DNA from 4 places in the Streptomyces sp. NPDC048590 genome. Region 2 is predicted to be linked to each of the others. Evidence: riboswitches for the same ligand, from Rfam matches in the RefSeq annotation. Region 2 holds a riboswitch; each other region holds the start of a gene.

Region 1 (5,474 bases), on a different contig from region 2:
CGCGCCGTTCGTAGCGATGCTGTGGGTGAGTTCGTACTCGAAGGTCGATCCGACCTTCATCGGCATCCCGTTCTTCTACTGGTACCAGATGCTGTGGGTCCTCATCTCCACCTCGCTGACGATGATCGCGTACGTGCTGTGGCAGCGTGACCAGCGCGCCCGCAAGGGGGGTGCTTCCGCATGAAGGACGGCGTGAACGGCGTCGCACTCGCCGTGTTCATCTTCTTCTTCCTGGCCGTCACGGTCATCGGCTTCATGGCCGCGCGCTGGCGCAAGGCCGAGAACGAGGCCAGCCTCGACGAATGGGGCCTCGGCGGCAGATCGTTCGGCACCTGGGTCACCTGGTTCCTGCTCGGCGGTGACCTCTACACCGCGTACACCTTCGTCGCGGTGCCCGCGGCGGTCTACGCGGCGGGCGCGGCGGGCTTCTTCGCCGTTCCCTACACGATCCTCATCTACCCGCTGATCTTCACCTTCCTGCCCCGGCTGTGGTCCGTCTCGCACAAGCACGGGTACGTCACCACCTCGGACTTCGTCCGCGGCCGCTTCGGCTCGAAGGGGCTCTCGCTGGCGGTCGCCCTCACCGGCATCCTCGCCACGATGCCGTACATCGCGCTCCAGCTGGTCGGAATCCAGGCCGTACTGGACGTGATGGGCGTGGGCGGCGGCGAGAACACGCACTGGTTCATCAAGGACCTGCCGCTGCTCATCGCGTTCGCCGTGCTCGCCGCGTACACATACTCCTCGGGGCTGCGGGCGCCCGCGCTCATCGCGTTCGTCAAGGACGGCCTGATCTATCTGGTCATCGCCGTCGCCATCATCTACATCCCGATCAAGCTCGGCGGGTTCGACGACATCTTCTCCGCGGCCAACGAGAAGTTCTCCGCGATGAACGACGCGGCCGGCAAACCGGTGGCGGGACTCGCACCCGGTGCGTCCGGCCAGTGGGTCTACGGCACTCTGGCGCTGGGCTCGGCACTCGCCCTCTTCATGTATCCGCACTCGATCACGGCGACGCTCTCCAGCCGCAGCCGTGAGGTGATCCGGCGCAACACCACGATCCTGCCGCTGTACTCGCTGATGCTGGGCCTGCTGGCCCTGCTCGGCTTCATGGCGATCGCCGCGGGGATCAAGGTGGACAACGGTCAGCTCGCGATCCCGCAGCTGTTCGAGAACATGTTCCCGGACTGGTTCGCGGGTGTGGCCTTCGCCGCGATCGGAATCGGCGCGCTGGTCCCGGCCGCGATCATGTCGATCGCCGCGGCGAACCTCTTCACCCGCAACATCTACAAGGACTTCCTCAAGCCCGACGCGACACCGGAGCAGGAGACCAAGGTCTCCAAGCTGGTCTCGCTGCTGGTCAAGGTGGGCGCGCTCGCCTTCGTCCTCACCATGGACAAGACCGTGGCGATCAACTTCCAGCTGCTCGGCGGCATCTGGATCCTCCAGACCATGCCGGCCCTGGTGGGCGGTCTGTTCACCCGCTGGTTCCACCGCTGGGCGCTGATCGCCGGCTGGGCGGTCGGCATGATCTACGGCACGGTGGCCGCCTACGGTGTCGCCAGCCCGACCCAGAAGCACTTCGGCGGCTCCTCGAAGGAGATCCCCGGCATCGGCGAGATCGGCTACATCGGCCTCACCGCGTTCGTGCTGAACGTCATCGTGGTGGTCGTGCTGACCTTCGTGCTGAACGCGGCCAAGGCACCGGCCGGTGTGGACGAGACCTCGCCGTCCGACTACACGGCGGACATCGGCGACCCCGGCGTCAAGGCGGAGCTCCCGCCGGCCACGGCGGGCGCGCCCGGCGGTCACTGACCCCCGGTCCCGGGACGGCCCCGGCGGGAGCGAGTTCCCGTCGGGGCCGTCCCATGTGCGGGCCCGCCCGGGAACGGCGGAAATCCGGGCGCGGATCCGGAACGACGCGCGAGACTGGCGGCCATGGACGTTTCGATCGGGCCGGTCGGGCCCTCTCGGTACGAGGAACTGGGCGAGATCACGGCCCAGGCCTACCTCGGCGACGGGCTCTTGGACTTCGGCGACGAGGACCCCTACCTGGAGCAGCTCCGGGCGATCGGCCGGCGGGCGGCCGAGGCGGAGGTTCTCGCCGCCTCCGATGCCGGCGGGCGGCTGCTGGGAGGTGTGACCTATGTCCCGCCCGGCAGCCCCTGGGCCGACATCGCACGGAGTGGCGAGGCCGAGTTCCGGATGCTGGCCGTGGCCTCCGGGGCCCGCGGCCGGGGCACCGGCGAGGCGCTCGTGCGGGCCTGCGTCGAGCGGGCGCGCGCCGCCGGGCTGTCCAGGATCGTCCTGTCGACGCATCCGGCCATGCTCGGCGCCCATCGCCTCTACGCCCGCCTCGGCTTCGTACGGACTCCCGAGCGGGACTGGAACCCGCTTCCGGGGCGTCCGGCGCTCCTCACCTACCAACTCGATCTCTGATCGCGCGACACAAGATTCTCGATCTCTGATCGCGCGACACAAGATGTGGGGGCTGCTCAAACCAGCAGCCCCCACATGTATGCTCGACCTCGCTGTCGTCACAGGGGAATCCGGTGTGAATCCGGAACTGTCCCGCAACGGTGTGGCGGTGTGCCTGCGCACACCCGTGAAGTCCGAGGACCTGTCGACAGCGCGCCCGGCTCGACCGAACCGGGCGACGAGACGTCCGGGCCTCGCGGAAGGCCGGTGGACGCCGCGCGCCGCGCTGCCCCGTGCCTCGCCGTGTCCGGCTGCCCCGCTCCCGCAGGCCCCGAGCCGAGCGAGGGAAAGCCCCAGTGACCATCGCGCCTGCCGATCCGGTTTCAGCAGCGGAATCCGAAGGTCTCACGACCGACGCGCCCGGTACCGCGCTTCTGCGGACCCTGACCGCTCTCACCGCCGATCTGCCCGACACCGACCCCGGACGGGTGGCCGCCGCCGCCCTGCGCGGCCGCAGCGCCCGGGCGGACGAGGCGGAGCTGCGCGAGCTGGCGACCGAGGCCGCCGCCGGTCTGATCTCTGAGGACCCTGCCTACTCCCGGCTGGCGGCGCGGCTCCTGACCCTGACCGTCGCGGACGAGGCGGCCGGCCAGGGCGCGGTCTCCTTCTCGGCCTCCGTCGCCGTGGGCCACCGCGAGGGCCTGATCGCGGACCGCACGGCCGAGTTCGTCTCGCTGCACGCGAAGGCCCTCGACGCCCTGGTCGACGGCGCGCTGGCCGACGCCGCGGACGACCGCTTCGGCTACTTCGGGCTGCGGACGCTGTACAGCCGGTACCTGCTGCGCCACCCGATCACCCGGCAGGTCGTCGAGACCCCGCAGCACTTCATGCTGCGGGTGGCCGCCGGGCTCGCCGAGGACGACTCCGAGCGCGCCCTGGACGAGGTCGCCGCGCTGTACGGCCTGATGAACCGGCTCGACTACCTGCCCTCCTCCCCCACGCTGTTCAACTCCGGCACCCGGCACCCGCAGATGTCGTCCTGCTATCTGCTGGACTCCCCCAACGACGAGCTGGACTCCATCTACGACCGCTACCACCAGGTGGCGCGGCTCTCCAAGCACGCGGGCGGCATCGGTCTGTCGTACTCCCGCATCCGGGCGCGCGGCTCGCTGATCCGGGGCACCAACGGGCACTCCAACGGCATCGTGCCGTTCCTGAAGACGCTGGACGCCTCGGTCGCGGCGGTCAACCAGGGCGGTCGGCGCAAGGGCGCCGCGGCCGTCTACCTGGAGACCTGGCACGCGGACATCGAGGAGTTCCTGGAGCTCCGCGACAACACCGGCGAGGACCAGCGGCGTACGCACAACCTGAACCTCGCGCACTGGATCCCGGACGAGTTCATGCGCCGGGTCGACGCGGACGGAACCTGGTCGCTGTTCTCCCCGGCCGACGTCCCCGAGCTGGTCGACCTCTGGGGCGACGAGTTCGACGCGGCCTACCGCGCCGCCGAGGCGAAGGGCATGGCCCGCAGGACGCTTCCGGCACGTGAGCTGTACGGCCGGATGATGCGCACCCTCGCGCAGACCGGCCAGGGTTGGATGACGTTCAAGGACGCGTCCAACCGCACCGCGAACCAGACCGCCGAGCCGGGCCGGGTCGTGCACTCCTCGAATCTCTGCACGGAGATCCTGGAGGTCACCGACGACGGCGAGACCGCCGTCTGCAACCTGGGTTCGGTCAACCTGGGCGCCTTCGTGGCCGACGGCTCCATCGACTGGGAGCGGCTGGACGCCACCGTCCGCACCGCGGTGACCTTCCTCGACCGGGTCGTGGACATCAACTTCTACCCGACCGAGCAGGCGGGCCGTTCCAACGCCCGCTGGAGGCCGGTGGGTCTCGGCGCGATGGGTCTCCAGGACGTCTTCTTCCAGCTGCGGCTGCCCTTCGACTCCCCCGAGGCCCGCGCGCTCTCCACGAAGATCTCCGAGCGGATCATGCTCGCCGCCTACGAGGCCTCCTGCGACCTCGCCGAAAGGTCCGGCCCGCTGCCGGCCTGGTCCGAGACGCGTGCCGCGCGCGGTGTGCTGCACCCCGACCACTACGACACCGAGCTGAACTGGCCGGAGCGCTGGGACGCGCTGCGCGCCCGGGTCGCGAAGACCGGTATGCGCAACTCGCTGCTGCTCGCCATCGCGCCGACGGCGACGATCGCCTCGATCGCCGGGGTGTACGAGTGCATCGAGCCGCAGGTGTCCAACCTGTTCAAGCGCGAGACGCTCAGCGGTGAGTTCCTCCAGGTGAACGGCTACCTGGTGGACGAGCTGAAGAGGCTCGGCGTGTGGGACGCCCGTACCCGTGAGGCGCTGCGCGAGGCCAGCGGTTCCGTGCAGGGCTTCGCCTGGATCCCCGAGGACGTGCGGGCGCTGTACCGCACGGCCTGGGAGATCCCCCAGCGCGGCCTGATCGACATGGCGGCGGCCCGTACGCCGTTCCTCGACCAGAGCCAGTCGCTGAACCTGTTCATGGAGACGCCGACGATCGGCAAGCTCTCATCGATGTACGCGTACGCCTGGAAGCAGGGGCTGAAGACGACGTACTACCTGCGCTCCCGCCCGGCCACCCGGATCGCCCGTGCGGCGTCCGGCCAGGCGGCTGCCGTGCCGATTCCCGTGCAGCAGGCGTCCGCCCCCGACGCGGACGCGATCGCCTGCTCCCTCGAAAACCCCGAGTCCTGCGAGGCCTGCCAGTAATGTCCACCGAGAACAAGAACCTGCTCGACCCGGGATTCGAGCTGACCCTGCGTCCCATGCGATACCCGGACTTCTACGAGCGCTACCGGGACGCGATCAAGAACACCTGGACCGTGGAGGAGGTCGACCTCCACTCGGACGTCGCCGACCTCGCCAAGCTGTCGCCGGGTGAGCAGCACATGATCGGCCGGCTGGTGGCGTTCTTCGCGACCGGTGACTCGATCGTCTCCAACAACCTCGTGCTGACGCTGTACAAGCACATCAACTCCCCCGAGGCGCGGCTGTACCTGTCGCGGCAGCTCTTCG
Region 2 (5,474 bases):
CAGCCGCCCCAGGCGCCGGCGCACGGCCCGGCAGTGGACCCCGCACCCGAGCCTCCAGTGGACGCTGGACGCGATCACTGCCGGACCCGCCTTCGTCCGCAACGGCCGCATGGACGTCCTGGCGGTGAACCCGCTGGCCCGCGCCTTCTACCACGATGTCTACGCCACCCCGCACAACCAGGAGAACCTCGCCCGCTTCACCTTCCTGGACCCGGCCGCGCGCCGCTTCTACCCCGACTGGGACCTCGCCGCCGACGTCACGGTGGCGATCCTGCGGACGGAGGCGGGCCGCAACCCTCACGACAAGGACCTCCACGACCTCGTCGGCGAGCTCTCCACCCGCGACGACGACTTCCGCACCCGCTGGGGCGCCCACAACGTCCGCAATCACGGAACCGGCACCAAGCGCTTCCGGCACAGCGCCGTCGGCGAGCTCACTCTCGCCTACGAAGGCCTGGAAATGGCCGCCGAGCCCGGCCTCACCCTCACCGTCTACGCCGCGGAACCGGGCTCACCGTCCGAGGAAGGCCTGCGCCTGCTCGCGTCCTGGGCCGCCACACAGGACGCTCGGACTCCCTCCTCGGCGGAACCGGCCACGGGCTGACGCGCCCGTCCGCTCACCGGAACGCGATTCATCACCCCGCCTTCCCACCGGGTACGCAGAGTGGCCGGGACGAACCCTGCGCCTCGGGCGAAGACATCAGTGCCGCGGTCTCACCGGGTCACCCGAGCGCGCGTCCCGGTGGGCATGCCGGGCCGGAGGGTGCCATGTTTCCGAACGTACCGGCCCGGCAACCCGGATGTACGGCGTACACCGCACCGGCGCGGCCGTCGAGCCGGGCCCGGACCGGGGCCCACGAGTCGAGGACGTACGAGGAGGGCACACCATGCCGGCAGGATCGAGCGCCAAGCGCGAGCGGCAGTACGAGCACGTGAAGGAGAGCGCGGAGAAACGCGGCACGTCCGAGAAGCGTGCCAAGGAGATCGCGGCCCGTACCGTCAACAAGGAGCGCGCACGGTCCGGTGAGTCGAGGACGGCGAGCAGGACATCCACGCGCGACCCGAAATCGGCCTCCCAGCGAGGCGGGGAACGCTCGCACAAGGGCGCTCAGGGGCGCACCAGGGACCAGCTGTACGAAGAGGCGAAGAAGAAGAACATCGAGGGCCGGTCCACGATGAACAAGGAGCAGCTCCTGAGGGCCGTCAGCCGTTGACCCGCGGTCACCGGCCAGTCTCACGCGGTGTGCTGTCACCCCGAACCGAAAGCGTGGCCCACACCTCACCGCACCGGCTTCGGAGCCCATGCACGGCGGCCGGCGGTTCCGGCTCCGCCCGGTCGATGAAGGGCCGAGGGGGGCCGACGCGCCGGTCCGTGTCGCCGTTGCTGCCGGTCCCGCCGTCTCCGGCCCCTCCGTGGCCGACGGCCTCCGAGGCACCCCGATACCCTCTCAAGGTGATGGAGCACGCCAGACCGGAGACACGAAAGCCCGCGAGCGGGGGCCGCAACGCGGCGGCCCGCAACCGCGCCGCGCTCATCGCGGCCGCCCGGGAGATCTACGCGGAGCACGGCCTCGACGCCCCGCTCTCCGCGATCGCGCGCCGGGCCGGGGTCGGTCAGGGCGTGCTGTACCGGCACTTCCCCGACCGCGAGGCGATCGCGACGGCGGTTCTGGAGGAGAACGTCCGCCAGGTCGAGCACGCCGCGGAAGCCGACGGTGCGGACCTGCCGAAGGTGCTCGGAGTCCTGACCTGGCACCTCATGGAATCCGCCGCGTTCCTCGGCGTCCTGCACGCCGACGGCAGGAGTGGATCCGCTCCCCAGCCCTACACCGTGGCGCTGTCCCTGAGGGTGGCTCGTGCACTGCACAGGCATCTGCCCGCGAACCATCCGCTCGCCGCGGAGGCCGACGACCTGATGATCGCCGTCGGCATGGTCTCCGGTGTCGTGACGGGGCCCACCCGCGAGCACCGCGGTCGCCGGGCCGAGGCGGCCTGGCGACTTCTCGGCGTCGAGGTGGGCCCGGTGCTCCCGTTCGAGGACTGAGCCGTACCGGACATGGCAGTACCCTCTCCGCACGGGAACACCCACCGAACCGACGCGGGTCCCTTCACGCTCAGGCGAGTACGCAGTCTCCGCACTTCGATCCCGCGGGTGCCCTGTAGTACAGGCAACAACTCCGGCGGCGGAACTCCAGGTCGGGACCGGTGATCGCGCCGGTGCCCTCCAGACGCCCCGTCTCCAGCAGGACGGCTGTGAGGTCGGTGAGTTGACGGCGTACGGCGGGCCGTGCCCTGAGGAGGGCGTGGGCCGCTCCGGCGAGCGCGGACGCCGAGTTGCCGTCCAGCAGCCGCGGAGCGACTTTCACCTCCAGCCCGTCCGCCAGTGCCAGCAGATGACGTGTCACCTGCGTGTAGAGGGCGCCGGGCGCAGCGTCCCCGAGCCGTTCGACGTACCAGCCGCCTGGCCGGGGCACGCGGAGTGACGGCCCGTCGTCGGATCGCTGCAGCCCCTCCAGGTCCAGGACGATTCCGTGCAGCACGAAGCACGCGAGGGCCGGGGACCAGAGACGCGCGGCGTGCCCGAGGTGGGCGATGGAGACGTCCACGCGTGGTTCGGTGGTGCGGTGGCGGCGGGCGACTGCCTCGGCGAGGTCGGCGAAACCGGCCTCGTAGGAATGTGCCGCCGCATGCCAGCCGTCGTCCCGTCCACCGGTGCGTAGGACGAAGAATCCACCGATGTCCGCTGCTTCACGAAGCGCGACGGTGACGTCGGCGGCCGAGGCACGCACATCGTCCACGGGTCGTGTCCTTCCGTCCACGGCTCAGGCGATTCCGCGCTGTCGCGGCGGTGTGACGGTGTAGAGGTCAAGTATCTCGGGCCTGGGTGCGACACCCGGCCCGCCGGCCCGCACCCAGGCGGCGATGTCCTCGGTGGCGCCCGGGTCGTTCACCAACCCCAGCCAGACGGGCCGGGCACCGGCGGCACGGCCCTCGGCGGAGGGCTGGACGACGATGACGTTGGCCTGCTCACAGATGTCCAGGCAGTCCGACACGCGTACCGGTACCTGGGCGCGCAGACGCGCGGTCTGTGCGTCGTGGTCGACGCCGGGCACCTTCGGGGTGCCGCAGCAGCAGTCACGGCAGACGACGACCCGGCAGGGGGCGCCGCTCGGCGGGATGGTGTTCGCGGGCATGCCGCATCGTTCCTCTCTCCCGGGGAGATCCGCCCCGGTGGTCCGTCGAGGAGGCGACCGCGTGAGTCTCCTGGCTCTCGGGTCGATGCTCGCGCCGCGCCTTCCCGCCCTCGCGGGCAGTGGTGTGTGTGCGGGACTCGCTCGCCGATCACAGTGGCGGGACCGCGCCGGATTTCCACCGGCTTCCTCGGACCGCCGTCGCCTTGTTCTCGGCCATCCTTCCATCCCGTGCGCCGGAACGTCAGCAGGGGCCGCTTTGACGGAAACCCAAGGGAACGTAATATCGCCAGGTCATTGCCGCGACGGGAGACAGGAAGCCGGTGCAAGTCCGGCACGGTCCCGCCACTGTGACCGGCGGTCGTCCCCATCGGACGCCCGCCGGAAGTCAGGAGACTGGCCTGTCGCGGGCCCGTACCGAGGAGCGCGGACTCCCCAGGAGGCTCTACATGTCGCTGTTCCCCCATGCCCGCCGGCGCCTGGCGGTGCGCGGCGCCGCCACTGCGGTCGCCGTGTCGCTGGCCCTGCTGACCGCCGGCTGCGGTTCGTCCGGCGAAACGGGCGCGAAGCCCGCGGCCACGGCGTCCTCACCGGAGGGGTTTCCGGTCACCGTCGAGAACTGCGGGGTGAGGACGACCTTCGACCGGCCGCCTTCCCGGGTGGTCACCATCCATCAGCACCCCGCCGAGCTGATGCTCGCGCTCGGGCTGAAGGACCGTATGGTGGGCACCGCCTTCCCCGATTCGGCCGCGCTGCCGGAGCTGCGGCAGGACTTCGAGGCGATACCGGAACTCGCCGAACGTGAACCCTCGTTCGAGAAGATCCTGGACGCCGAACCCGACCTCGTCTACGGCGGCTACGGCAGCGCCTTCGACGAGAAGGCAGGCCGCTCCCGCGAGGCGTTCGCGGACGCTGGTATCAATACCCACCTCAACCGCGAGTACTGCGGCAAGGACAAGGTGACCATGGCGGACACCTACGCCGAGGTCCGCACCATCGGCAAGATCTTCGGTGTCTCCGACCGCGCCGAGAAGCTGGTGGCCGACCTCGAGAACCGCGTCGGGAAGGCGGCTTCCGCCGTCTCGGACGAGGAGAAGGTGCCGGTCTTCGTCTACGACAGCGGCGACAAGAGCGCCTTCACGGCGGGCGGGAAGGGCCTGGGCACCGATCTGATCCGGCTGGCCGGCGGGGAGAACGTCTTCGGCGACCTGGACGAGGTCTTCGGGGACGTCTCATGGGAACAGGTTGTCGAGCGACGGCCCGAGGTCATCGCGATCTACGACTACGCCGGCTCCGGGAGCGTCGAGCAGAAGAAGAAGTTCCTCCTCTCCCGGGCGGCTCTCGCCGACGTGCCCGCGGTGAAGAACAAGCGGTTCGTCGTCCTGCCCCTGACGGCGACGCTGGTAGGAATCCGGTCGGCGTACGCGGTGGACGACCTGGCCCGGGGCCTGCACCCCGAGAGCTTCAGGTGATCGGCGCGTCCTCCGGCGCCTCCCCCGGCCCGGCGCCGCTGGAGGGCCGGAAGACGCCGGAGGGCCGGAGGACGGCGACACCCACCGGACACCGTCGTGCGCCCTTCGCCTCCGGGCTGGTCGTACTGACGCTCCTGCTCGTGGCATCCGTGACGGCGGGCCTGGCCATGGGCTCGGTCCATGTTCCGGCCGGCCAGGTCTGGGGCATAGTCACCCACGCCCTGGGCGCGGACTGGCCGGAGAGCGACTGGTCACGGGCACGGGAGACGATCGTGCTGGACGTCCGCGCCCCACGCGTGCTGCTCGGGGCGGTGACCGGCGCCGGCCTGGCCGTTGTCGGAACCGCTCTGCAGGCGCTGGTCCGCAATCCACTCGCCGAGCCCTACCTTCTCGGGGTCTCGTCCGGGGCGTCCCTCGGGGCGGTCTCGGTCATCGTGTTCGGCGTCAGCTTCCTGGGGCCTCTGTCGCTCTCCGGCGCCGCCTTCGCCGGAGCCCTGGGTGCGCTGGTCCTCGTCTACGCCACCGCCCGGACCGGAGGACGTATCACGTCCTCCCGGCTCGTCCTCTCCGGTGTGGCCATCGCGGCGGTCCTCACCGCCGTCCTCGATCTGCTCCTTCTCACCACCGACCGGGGCAATGAAGCACGGGCGGTGCTCGCCTGGACTCTCGGCGGCCTGGGGGGCGTCGACTGGGGCGCACTCTGGCTCCCGGCCATGGCGGTACTGCTCGGCATCGGCGCTCTCCTCGTCCAGTCGCGCAATCTCAACCTGCTGCTGGCCGGGGAGGAGGCCGCGAGCACCATGGGCCTGGA
Region 3 (5,474 bases), on a different contig from region 2:
GCCTACCCCTCGCCCCTGCCGGTGTCCGAGTATCCGGTCAACTCGGCCGGAGACACCTACCGGGCGCTGGAGCTCTTCCAGTTCTTCGCCGACCGGGCCGATCTGGCCGGCACGGCTCCCAGCGTCCCGGCCACGATGTCGTGGAGCCGGATGTCCCCGTGGCTTCCCTGGATGGAGCGCGGGCAGCGACCGGGCGGCCTCACCTTCCACTGCCGGGGCCGGAAACTCGCCTCGTACGCGGAGGCACCCGAGCGAACTCGCGCCTACATCGCCACCCATCAGCCGGAGTTCGCCCACGCGCCATCGGAGTGGAGCGAGCCGAACGAGTCCAGTTGGACGTACTTCCGCAAGCTTCACCCACCCCGGTAGAGCGTGCTGCGAGCGAACCTGCGTCGGCCCGCGCCCGTCCGGCAGGCGGCGACGTCCTTGCGGGGCTCACCGGGCCGGCGCCGATCTCTGTGCCCTGTCGCCGGCCGAGCCACCGGGTACCCGTTCAGCGCCTGTGGCCGAATCCTTCGCGCTCATGCACCTCACGGACCCTGCGCAGCCACTCGGCGCCGAGGCGGCGGCCCTCCGGGAAGCGGTCGTCCCGGTCGAAGCGCCACGTGGTGATCATCGCCAGGACGAGGGCGCGGCAGGCGCGCAGTACGTCCGGATCGGCACTCGGACAATGGTCCGCGACCTCGTCGGGCGCATGGGCGATGTCGAACTCGACCGGTCCCCGGCAGCATGTCTCGAAGTCGATGAACAGCGGCCCGTGCGCCGTGTTCATGACGTTGCCGGGGTGGGGCTCACCGTGCAGCAACTGCTCGTCACCCGCGCGCTCGGCGACCAGCCGGCTCGCGCTTCGCAGCGTGTCCAGGAGCAGTTGCCGGTCCGTGTCGGCGAGCGCGGGTGTGCGACTGCGGTCGACCAGGAGTTGGTGTGCCCACTCGACCCTGTCGCTGAAGTGCGGGGCCTGGACGTCGAGCGTACGCATGCCGGCGTGCAACCGTTCCAACGCCCGGGCGTAGTCGTCCGAGGGGAGCCGGCGGGATGTCATGGGCTCGTAGTAGGTCCACAGCGTGATGACGAATCCGTCGCGCTCGATGACCTGTGGCCCCACCCGGGGATCCGGCGCCGCCACCGGGGAGCCCGCCCGGACGAGTTGCCCGGCGATGGCGACCTCGAGGTGTGCGACCTTGTCCGCCTCCGGGGCCACCCTGGCGAGGACGTCGGACGGCAGAAGACGCAGGGTGAGTTTGTTCGAGTCCTGGAGAACGGTCACCTCCCGGACGGGCAAGCCGAGTGAGGAGGCGGCCGCCGTGGCTGCCGCGACCGCACGCGTTCGCTCCGCTGTCTCCATCGTCCTGCCGCTGCCTCTCCCGAACCTTGTGGAACACCCGTGTCGTCGGTGGTCGACGGCGCAGGCTAGCAAGACGTCGGGCGGAGTCGACCCGGCCGTCGGACGGTTCCGTCGATCGGCAGTGCTCGCACCTCGGCGACGGACCGTCCCGATATCGCGTGGTCCCGCGGCCGGAGAACCTGGAGAATCGACCTGTGACCGATATGCAGACATTCCGGCAGGCGGTCGGCTCATGGGCGGCCGGAGACACCGGCGCGCGCCCGCACGAGCTGGCCGCGCTGGTGCCTGTGCGGACGGCGGTCCTGGTGGAGGGGTTGAGCGACGTCGCCGCCGTCGAGGCGGTAGCAGCGGCCCATGGCCGGGACCTGGCAGCCGAAGGCGTCTGCGTGCTGTCGATGGACGGTGCGATGAACATCGGCCGGTACGCGAGGTTCCTCGGACCCCCCGGCCTCGGGCTCGGCCTGGCCGGCCTCTGCGACGAACGAGAACGGGACTGGTTCTCCCGGGGACTCGAACGGGCGGGTGTGCCGTGGTCGCGCCGGTTCTTCGTGTGCTCCGCGGACCTGGAGGACGAGCTGATCCGTGCGCTGGGGGTGACACGGGTCAGGGAACTGGTCGAGCGGGAGGGGGAACTCCGCCCCTTGCTGGCCTTCCTCAACCAGCCGGCGCAGCGCGGGCGCTCACCTCAGGAGCAGTTGCGGCGCTTCCTCGGCACGAAGAAGGGGCGCAAGATCCGGTACGGCCACGTCCTGGGTGAGGCACTCGGCACCGACCGGGTCCCCGCGCCGCTCTCGGGTCTGCTCGCCGGTCTCTGACCGACCGGGAACAGGGCCGGCATCCGCTCATTTCTCCCGCGTCTCCGCATCCGGCTCGGCCATGTCGCATCACCCGGCGTGGCCTGGATTGACATCCTCGCCGCCCTGAAGGACGGCGATCCCCGCCTACCGCGCCTTTGAAGGCTGCGGTGTCGGGTGTGTTCCTGCTTACTCCACAGAGCCCTTGCCCGAACCCGAGCCCCCCGCGCCACTGCTGCCCCCGGCGACACTCGAACTGCCGGAATCGGTGGCACTGTTCGACGCCCTGGAGAGCCTCGCGGATGAGGCTGTCCGGTGAGCCCGTGGGCGTTCTGGAGCGTGGCGGCGCCGAGTCGGTCGAGGGTGTCCGGGTCGACGCCGAACAGGCGCGTGTGGAGCTCCTGGTGGAGTCCATGGGCAGGGTCAACTACGGCGTGGCGCTGGGTGACCGCAAGGGGGTGGAGCGCGTCTCCCACACGCAGCAGTTGCTGCACGGCTGGACCGCCCGGGCCGTCCCGCTGGACCACGGAACCCCGGACAGGGTGCCCTGGGACGCACTGTCCGGAGACGCGGACACCTCCTCCGGTCCGGTGTTCCACCGGGGCTTCCTGGAGCTGTCGGACACCGGGGACACCTATCTCGCGCTGCCCGGATGGGGCAAGGGATACGTCTGGGTGAACGGCTTCTGCCTGGGCCGCTACTGGGAGACGCGGGGACCCCAACGGACCCTCTACGTGCCGTGGCCGCTCCTGCGGGCGGGTCTCAACGAGTTCGTGGTCCTCGAGCTGGACGGCTGCTCGGAACCGGCCGTCGAACTGCGCGCGACCCCGGAGCTGGGCTGACGCTTTCCGATGCCCAGTGAGATCGGCTGAGTCGGCTGAGTCGGCTGAGTCGGCTGAGTCGGCTGAGTCGGCTGAGTCGGCTGAGTCGGCTGAGTCGGCTGAGTCGGCTGAGTCGGCTGAACGGGACTGCCGCTCCCCGCGGCCGGTAACGGCTGCACGGCGGCCGCACCGCCCGGTTCGCGCATCCGACCGACCGGGCGCGCTTCGCCGACCGACAGGAGGGCGGCCCGACAGGCCGGCGGACGCGTCGAACAGCCGCGACGCCCAGCCGTGGCGTGGCACCGCCCCCGGGCCCGCCGGAGCCCGTCCGCAGGCACGCCCGCAGACGCTCCCGCGGACGTGTCCGCAGGTGCGGGCGGGTGGGCCCGCTTGTCATCGCACCCTGGCTGGCACTACTGTCGCCACGCCTTGGTGAACGGGAAATCCGGTGTGATGCCGGTGCGGCCCTCGCCACTGTGATCGGGAAGTCCGGCTCCGGCCCTCGCGGGCAGCCACTGGGTCCTTGTGACCCGGGAAGGCGGAGTTCGGGCGGTGTCACCCGTAAGCCAGGAGACCGGCCAAGGCACTTCAACCATCCACGAGGTGCTGGAGAGGGTCTCTGAGTCATGCACATAGCCGAGGGTTTCCTGCCTCCGGCGCACGCGATCGCCTGGGGTGTCGCGTCCGCGCCGTTCGTCGTCCACGGAGTACGGTCACTGACCCGTGAGGTCCGCGAGAACCCGGAGAGCACACTGCTCCTGGGGGCTTCCGGAGCCTTCACCTTCGTACTGTCCGCCCTGAAGATCCCTTCGGTGACGGGGAGTTGTTCGCATCCCACCGGCACCGGCCTGGGAGCCATACTGTTCCGGCCGCCCATCATGGCGGTCCTGGGAACGATCACCCTGCTGTTCCAGGCGTTGCTGTTGGCCCACGGAGGCCTGACGACGCTGGGCGCCAACGTCTTCTCCATGGCGATCGTCGGCCCCTGGGCGGGCTACGCCGTGTACAGGGTGCTGCGCCGGTTCGACGTATCACTGATGGTCGCGGTCTTCTTCGCCGCGTTCGTCGCCGACCTGTCCACCTACTGCGTCACCAGCGTGCAGCTGGCACTCGCGTTCCCCGACCCTGGCACCGGGTTCCTCGGGGCTCTCGGGAAGTTCGGTTCCATCTTCGCCGTCACCCAGATTCCTCTCGCGGTGAGCGAAGGACTTCTGACCGTGCTGGTCATGCGGCTTCTGGTGCAGTCGAGCAAGGGTGATCTGACCCGGCTCGGCGTGTTCCTCAGCGGCAGGGCCCGGGCCAAGGCGGACGTGAAGACGGAAGACGAGAAGACGGAAGCGGTGGCGTGATGAACCGGCACACGAAGATCAACGGCCTGCTGCTCCTGCTGGTGGCGGCACTGGCCGTCCTGCCCCTGGTACTTGGCTCGGGGGACGGCGAGAAGGAGCCCTTCGCCGGGGCGGACGCTCAGGCGGAGACCGCGATCACCGAGATCGACCCCGACTACGAGCCCTGGTTCTCCCCGCTCTACGAGCCGCCCTCCGGCGAGATCGAGTCGGCGCTCTTCGCGCTGCAGGCCGCTCTCGGTGCCGGGGTGCTCGCCTACTACTTCGGTGTACGGCGCGGACGCCGTCAGGGCGAGCGGCTCGCCCTGGCCCGGCGGGACGGCGACGCCGTGACCGGGCGGGCCGAGGAGTCCACGGCCCAGGAGGCCTGAGCCTCCGTGCTGCCGATCGACGCGGCGGCGCACAGCAGTCGCTGGCGCCGCCGCCATCCCGTCGACAAGGCCGTGCTCGGACTGGGGCTCACGGTGCTGGCCATCTCGCTTCCTCCGTGGCCCGGTGCCGCACTGGTACTCGTCACGGCGGTCTCCGTGCTTCTGGGGCCGGCGGGTGTGCGTGCCCGTCAACTGTGGCGTGCGTACAGGATTCCGCTCGGGTTCTGCGTGACCGGTGCGGCGACCCTGCTCGTACAGGTCGGGGGCCCCGACGGGCTCGTCGCTCCCGCTCCGGGCGGACCGGTCCGGGCGGGTGAGCTGCTGCTGCGGACCTCCGCGGCATCACTCGGCGTCCTGCTCCTCGCCTTCACCACACCGATGTCCGACCTGCTTCCCAGGCTGGTCAGGGCGGGTGTGCCCGCGGCTGTGGTGGACGTCGCCCTGGTGACCTACCGCATGAGCTTTCTGCTGCTGGACGCGATGCGCAGGATCCGCGAGGCGCAGGCCGCCCGGCTCGGGCACACCACCAGGGCAGCCACCTGGAGATCACTGGCCGGCCTCGGGGCCACCGCGTTCGTCCGGGCCTTCGACCGCGCCGCCCGTCTCCAGTCGGGGCTGGCCGGGCGCGGATACGACGGCACCCTGCGTGTCCTGGTGCCCGAGGCCCGCGTCTCCGTCCGGTTCGTGGCCGCGAGCGCCGGCCTCCTCGCGGCCGTGGCCGCCCTGACCTTCGTCCTGGAAAGGCTGCTCCCATGAGTGGTTCCTCGCTGCTGTCCCTGCGGGGCGCCTCGTTCTCC
Region 4 (5,474 bases), on a different contig from region 2:
CCGCGGCGTAGACCAGCCGGTGAGCGTGGCGCAGTTCGCAGCCGAGCGCCACGGCGAACTCGGCGCGTGGAGGCCGTGTCCACCGCGTGTGACGGTCCGCGCGACCCAGAAGTGCCGTTTCCCGTCCGGCATCTCGGAGCCACCTCCGAAACTCGCCCGGGCGGGACCGGGGGGCGCCCTCGGAGTGGCCCCTGGGAGACTGTCCGTATGAGCATGGAACGGCGCGAAGTCCTCGTCATCGGTATCGGGGCCGGCGACCCCGACCACCTGACCCTTCAGGCGGTGAAGGCGATCCGCCGCGCCGACGTCTTCTTCGTCGTCGGCAAGGGACCGCACAAGGCGTCCCTCACGGACCTGCGCCACCGGATGATCGAGGAGCACGCGCAGGGACCGTACCGGGTGGTGGAGGTCGAGGACCCCAGCCGCGACCGCCGCCCCATGGGCCGCTCCGACTACACGGCGGTCATCCAGGACTGGCGTGAGCGACGCGGCGAGATCTTCGAACGGGCGATGCGTGAGGAGCTGACCGCCACCGAGACGGGAGCCTTCCTCGTCTGGGGCGATCCGTCGCTCTACGACAGCACGCTGGGCATCCTCGCCGACATCGAGGCCCGAGGCGCGCTCTCCGTGAGCATGGAGGTGATCCCGGGCATCACCAGCATCGCCACCCTCACCGCCCGGCACCGTATCCCGCTCAACCAGGTGAGCCGGCCGGTGCACATCACCCCGGCCCGCCTCCTGGCCGACATCGGTCGCGACGACGGCGGCGACATCGTGGTCATGCTCGACGCAGGCGAGTCGTTCGCCCAGGTCGCGGGCGACGACGTGTGGATCTACTGGGGCGCGTATCTCGGCACCCCGGACGAACTCCTCGTCGCGGGCCCTCTCCACGAGGTCTCCGACCACATCCGGCAGGTCCGTGCCGAGGCTCGCGAGCGGCACGGCTGGATCATGGACACGTATCTGCTGCGGGCCATCGATCCGCCGGTTCGGGGTGCCGGGCCGCTGGTGCCGGGGGAGACGTCCGAGGATCGCGGGAAGGGCTGCTGACCCCTGGCTCCGGTGAGCGCCCGCGCGTGCCGGATGTGACGGCGAAGCTCGGCGGGCTGTGGTTCCCTGGCGGCTTCCAGCCGTTCCAGGAGGTCGGCCACCTCGCTGAGGGCTCTCCGAAGCGTCTGCATTCGGGCCCCCTGTGCCCCCAGCTGTCTGCGCAAGGCGAGCAGGGACTCGTACTGCGCCACTGGTACGGCGACCATCCGCTCACCGTCGACGAAAACGGTCCGCGGTTCGTGCTTCACGACTGCCCCTCCCTCCGGTCCCCTTCGGCGCAACGACGGGGGTGGGGGGGGGGGGGGGGGGGGGGGGGGGGCGCCCCCCCCCCCCCACGGCACCCGTTACCGATCAGTCCGAGTCGAGCTCGGCACGGACGGTCCTGGCGGCGGCGACCAGGTTCTCGAGGGAGGTGCGGGTCTCGGGCCAGGCGCGGGTCTTCAGGCCGCAGTCGGGGTTGACCCACAGCCGTTCGGCCGGGATGGCCTTGAGTCCGGTACGCAGCAGGGTGGCCGCTTCCTCCTGGCTCGGGATGCGCGGGGAGTGGATGTCGTAGACGCCGGGGCCGGCCTCGCGCGGGTAGCCGTGGTCGGCGAGCTCGTAGGCGACCTGCATGTGGGAGCGGGCGGCCTCCAGGCTGATGACGTCGGCGTCGAGGTCGTCGATGGCCTGGACGATGTCGCCGAACTCGGCGTAGCACATGTGGGTGTGGATCTGGGTTTCCGGACGCACCCCCGCGGTCGACAGCCGGAACGCCTCGGTCGCCCAGTCCAGGTACGCGGAGTGGTCGGCGGCGCGCAGCGGCAGCGTTTCGCGCAGAGCGGGCTCGTCGACCTGGATGACCGAGGTGCCGTTCGCCTCCAGGTCGCCGACCTCGTCGCGCAGGGCCAGGGCGACCTGGCGCGCGGTGTCACCGAGGGGCTGGTCGTCGCGGACGAAGGACCAGGCGAGCATGGTGACGGGTCCGGTGAGCATGCCCTTCACGGGGCGGTCGGACAGCGACTGGGCGTACGAGGTCCAGCGCACCGTCATCGGCTCGGGCCGGGAGATGTCGCCGGCCAGGACCGGCGGGCGGACGTAACGGGTGCCGTAGGACTGGACCCAGCCGTGCTGGGTGGCGAGGTAGCCGGTGAGCTGCTCGGCGAAGTACTGCACCATGTCGTTGCGCTCGGGCTCGCCGTGCACCAGGACGTCGATGCCGGTCTTCTCCTGGAAGGAGATGACGTCCCGGATCTCGGTCTTGATGCGCTCCTCGTACCCGGCGGTGTCGATGCGGCCGGCGCGCAGGTCGGCGCGGGCGGTGCGCAGCTCGGTGGTCTGCGGGAACGAGCCGATGGTCGTGGTCGGCAGCAGCGGCAGGCCCAGGTGGGTGCGCTGGGCGGCTGCCCGGTCGGCGTACGGCTGGGAGCGGCGCGAGTCGGCGTCCGTGACGGCCTCGGCACGGGCGCGGACGGCCGGGTCGCGGGTGATGGGCGATGTGGCGCGGGAGGACAGCGCCGCCCGGTTGACCGTCAGCTCGGCGGTGATCGCGTCCGTGCCCTGGGCCAGGCCCTTGGCGAGGGCGACGATCTCGGCGGTCTTCTGGCGGGCGAAGGCCAGCCAGGTCAGGATCTGCGGGTCGACGTCCTTCTCGAGGGCGGCGTCCAGCGGGACGTGCAGGAGCGAGCAGGAGCCGGCAACGTCGACGCGGTCGGCGAGACCGAGCAGGGTGCCGAGCGTGGCGAGTGACTTCTCCAGGTCGTTGACCCAGATGTTGCGGCCGTTGACGACACCGGCGACGAGGCGCTTGCCGGAGAGGCCGCCGACGGCGGCGAGAGCGTCGAGGTTGGCGGCCGCGGCGTCGGTGAAGTCGAGGGCGAGGCCCTCGACGGGCGCCTTGGCGAGCACCGGCAGGGCGTCACCGAGCCGGCCGAAGTAGGAGGCCACCAGCAGCTTCGGCCGGTCGGTCGCGGTACCGAGGTCGCGGTAGGCGCGCTCGGCCGCGTTCAGCTCGGCCGGGGTGCGGTCCTGGACCAGGGCGGGCTCGTCGAGCTGTACCCACTCGGCGCCCGCGGCGCGCAGGTCGGCGAGGACCTCGGCGTACACGGGGAGCAGGCGGTCGAGGAGGGTGAGCGGGTCGAAGTCGGCGGCGACACCGGGAGCGGGCTTCGAAAGAAGGAGGTAGGTGACGGGGCCCACCAGGACCGGTCGGGCGGTGAGGCCTTCGGCGAGGGCCTCCTTCAGCTCGGCGACCTGCTTGGCGGAGTCCGCGGTGAACACGGTGTCCGGGCCCAGCTCCGGGACCAGGTAGTGGTAGTTCGTGTCGAACCACTTGGTCATCTCCAGCGGCGCCACGTCCTGCGTGCCCCGCGCCATGGCGAAGTACCCGTCAGGGGCGTCGGCGGCGACTGCGGCGCGGTGCCGCTCGGGGATGGCACCGACCATGACCGTGGTGTCCAGGACGTGGTCGTAGTACGAGAAGTCACCGGTGGGCACCTCGTGGATGCCGGCCGCAGTCAGTTCCTGACGGTTGCTGCGGCGCAGCTCGCAGGCGGTGGTACGCAGGGCCTCAGCGGTGACGCGGCCCTTCCAGTACCCCTCGATCGCCTTCTTGAGCTCGCGGTTCTCCCCCTGGCGGGGGTAGCCGTACACGGTGGCTTGCGCTGCCGCGGCTGCGGTCTTGGTGGTCACGGAGTTCTCCTTCGAGAGACGTATCCCTGAAATCCCGAAGACCGGAACGCGTGAAGGAGCGACAGAACCGTCGGTGCGACCTCGCGCGGCAAAGGCGCGGCCGTCCGCCGAATGTGTACGCCGACCCGCCCTCGAGGTCACCGGGATGTCCGCGCACGCGTTGGACGTGCACGGGCAACGGGCAGGTCTTCGGACTCGCGGGCACACCCACCGGATCGAACCGGAGGGCACCTACTGGCCGTCGCTTCCCAGGCCCGGTACGTCGGACCCAGTGCGTATGACGGCGGTCGTTCCCGCTCACCGCTGCGGGGCAGTCCCGGATTCCCACCGGGTTCCCTCTTACGACACCCCGCCTGGCGGACAGGGCGAACCAGCTGCGGTGCTCACCCTACGGCCCCCGGGTCCGAGATGACCAGCGCGTCCGGACAGCGGACGGTGACGTCGGGCCCGCCGGTCACATACACATGCCTGTGGGGGTGGACCGGTCCCTCTCCGGTCCACCCCCACAGGTTCCGCCGTCGGGCCCTGTTCCCGACGGCGGCACCCGGGCCCCTCAGCTCGGGTGGTTCGCGGTGGCATCCTGTTCGTAGACGTGGAACCCGCGCCCGGTCTTCCGCCCCAGCAGGCCCGCCTCGACCATGCGCTGGAGCAGTGGCGGCGGCGCGTAGAGGGGTTCCTTGAACTCCTCGTACAGCGATGCCGCGATCGAGGCGACCGTGTCGAGACCGATCAGGTCGGCGAGCCGCAGCGGCCCCATGGGGTGCGCACAGCCCAGCTCCATGCCGTGGTCGACGTCGGCCGGTGTGGCGAAACCGGACTCCGTCATACGGATCGCCGACAGGATGTACGGGATGAGCAGCGCGTTGACGACGAAGCCCGCGCGGTCCGGGGAACGCACGACGGTCTTGCCGAGCGTCGAGGCGGCGAACCGCTCGACCAGGGCGGCGGTGTCGGAAGAGGTGTGCAGGGAGGCGACCACCTCGACCAGCGGCAGGACCGGTACCGGATTGAAGAAGTGCAGTCCGACGACCCGGTCGGCACGCTCCGTGGCCATGCCGAGGCGCATGACGGGGATGGAGGAGGTGTTGGTGGCGAGGACGGCCGCCGGATTCTCCACGATCTTGTCGAGCGCGGCGAACAGCTCCGTCTTGGCCTCGGTGTTCTCGACGATCGCCTCGATGACGAGATCCCGGTCGGCCAAGTCGTGGAGCTCGCCGGTGAACGTCAGCCGCGCCATGGCGAGTCGTGCCTCCTCGGCCGTGCACCTGCCTCGGCCGACCGCCTTGTCGAGCGAGGCCGTGACGCGGTCACGGGCGCGCCGGACAGCCGTGGCGTCTGCCTCGCACACGATCGTGTCGATGCCGGCACGGGCGCAGACCTCGGCGATGCCCGCTCCCATCTGGCCGCCTCCGACGACTCCTACACGGTTCATGTCGATGATCATGACGACCGCTCCGTGGTCCGGACGAGATGGCGTGTATAGGCGTCGGGGGTGAAGAAGAGCGGGAGTTCGGTGTCGAGTGCGTTGCGCCGGAAGAGCTCCTGTATCTCGTCCAGCGGCGTGAAGGGGAACTCGGCAACCAGTGCGGACAGTTCCTCGTCGAGAAGCGACAGGACGGTCTCCCGGTCGACGTGGCGGTGGCGCAACCACTGCCAGACCTGCACCCGGGCGATCTCGGCGGTGGCGGCATCCTCCATGAGACCGTCCAGGGCGACCGCCCCCTGCCCCCGCAGCCAGGCGGCGAAGTACCGCA

The links. A riboswitch is a leader RNA that binds a small molecule or an ion and turns the genes downstream of it on or off. The one in region 2 is predicted to bind cobalamin.
Region 1: it holds a riboswitch for cobalamin, as region 2 does, so the genes downstream of both, ACGFNN_RS11030 (ribonucleoside-diphosphate reductase subunit alpha) here and ACGFNN_RS22420 (ABC transporter substrate-binding protein) in region 2, are expected to answer to the same signal.
Region 3: it holds a riboswitch for cobalamin, as region 2 does, so the genes downstream of both, ACGFNN_RS23585 (energy-coupling factor ABC transporter permease) here and ACGFNN_RS22420 (ABC transporter substrate-binding protein) in region 2, are expected to answer to the same signal.
Region 4: it holds a riboswitch for cobalamin, as region 2 does, so the genes downstream of both, metE (5-methyltetrahydropteroyltriglutamate--homocysteine S-methyltransferase) here and ACGFNN_RS22420 (ABC transporter substrate-binding protein) in region 2, are expected to answer to the same signal.

The regions. Positions count from the first base shown of each region.
Region 1 covers NZ_JBICWC010000003.1:603,747-609,220, forward strand. The annotation lists gene ACGFNN_RS11015 (DUF3311 domain-containing protein) at 1-184, shown strand, start outside; gene mctP (monocarboxylate uptake permease MctP) at 181-1,815, shown strand; gene ACGFNN_RS11025 (GNAT family N-acetyltransferase) at 1,939-2,439, shown strand; cobalamin riboswitch at 2,502-2,643, shown strand; gene ACGFNN_RS11030 (ribonucleoside-diphosphate reductase subunit alpha) at 2,775-5,168, shown strand; gene ACGFNN_RS11035 (ribonucleotide-diphosphate reductase subunit beta) at 5,168-5,474, shown strand, end outside.
Region 2 covers NZ_JBICWC010000007.1:345,534-351,007, reverse strand. The annotation lists gene ACGFNN_RS22445 (helix-turn-helix transcriptional regulator) at 1-604, shown strand, start outside; gene ACGFNN_RS22440 (plasmid stabilization protein) at 888-1,214, shown strand; gene ACGFNN_RS22435 (TetR family transcriptional regulator) at 1,457-2,044, shown strand; gene ACGFNN_RS22430 ((2Fe-2S)-binding protein) at 2,115-2,798, opposite strand; gene ACGFNN_RS22425 ((2Fe-2S) ferredoxin domain-containing protein) at 2,823-3,194, opposite strand; cobalamin riboswitch at 3,258-3,383, opposite strand; cobalamin riboswitch at 3,466-3,611, shown strand; gene ACGFNN_RS22420 (ABC transporter substrate-binding protein) at 3,641-4,663, shown strand; gene ACGFNN_RS22415 (FecCD family ABC transporter permease) at 4,780-5,474, shown strand, end outside.
Region 3 covers NZ_JBICWC010000008.1:137,398-142,871, forward strand. The annotation lists gene ACGFNN_RS23565 (DUF1838 family protein) at 1-369, shown strand, start outside; gene ACGFNN_RS23570 (phosphotransferase) at 494-1,345, opposite strand; gene ACGFNN_RS23575 (TOPRIM nucleotidyl transferase/hydrolase domain-containing protein) at 1,540-2,160, shown strand; gene ACGFNN_RS23580 (hypothetical protein) at 2,442-2,981, shown strand; cobalamin riboswitch at 3,348-3,558, shown strand; gene ACGFNN_RS23585 (energy-coupling factor ABC transporter permease) at 3,587-4,309, shown strand; gene ACGFNN_RS23590 (energy-coupling factor ABC transporter substrate-binding protein) at 4,309-4,677, shown strand; gene cbiQ (cobalt ECF transporter T component CbiQ) at 4,684-5,433, shown strand; gene ACGFNN_RS23600 (energy-coupling factor ABC transporter ATP-binding protein) at 5,430-5,474, shown strand, end outside.
Region 4 covers NZ_JBICWC010000008.1:106,005-111,478, reverse strand. The annotation lists partial or broken gene ACGFNN_RS23415 (short-chain fatty acyl-CoA regulator family protein) at 1-138, opposite strand, end outside; gene cobF (precorrin-6A synthase (deacetylating)) at 208-1,050, shown strand; gene metE (5-methyltetrahydropteroyltriglutamate--homocysteine S-methyltransferase) at 1,402-3,720, opposite strand; cobalamin riboswitch at 3,883-4,110, opposite strand; gene ACGFNN_RS23400 (3-hydroxybutyryl-CoA dehydrogenase) at 4,274-5,152, opposite strand; partial or broken gene ACGFNN_RS23395 (hypothetical protein) at 5,161-5,474, opposite strand, start outside.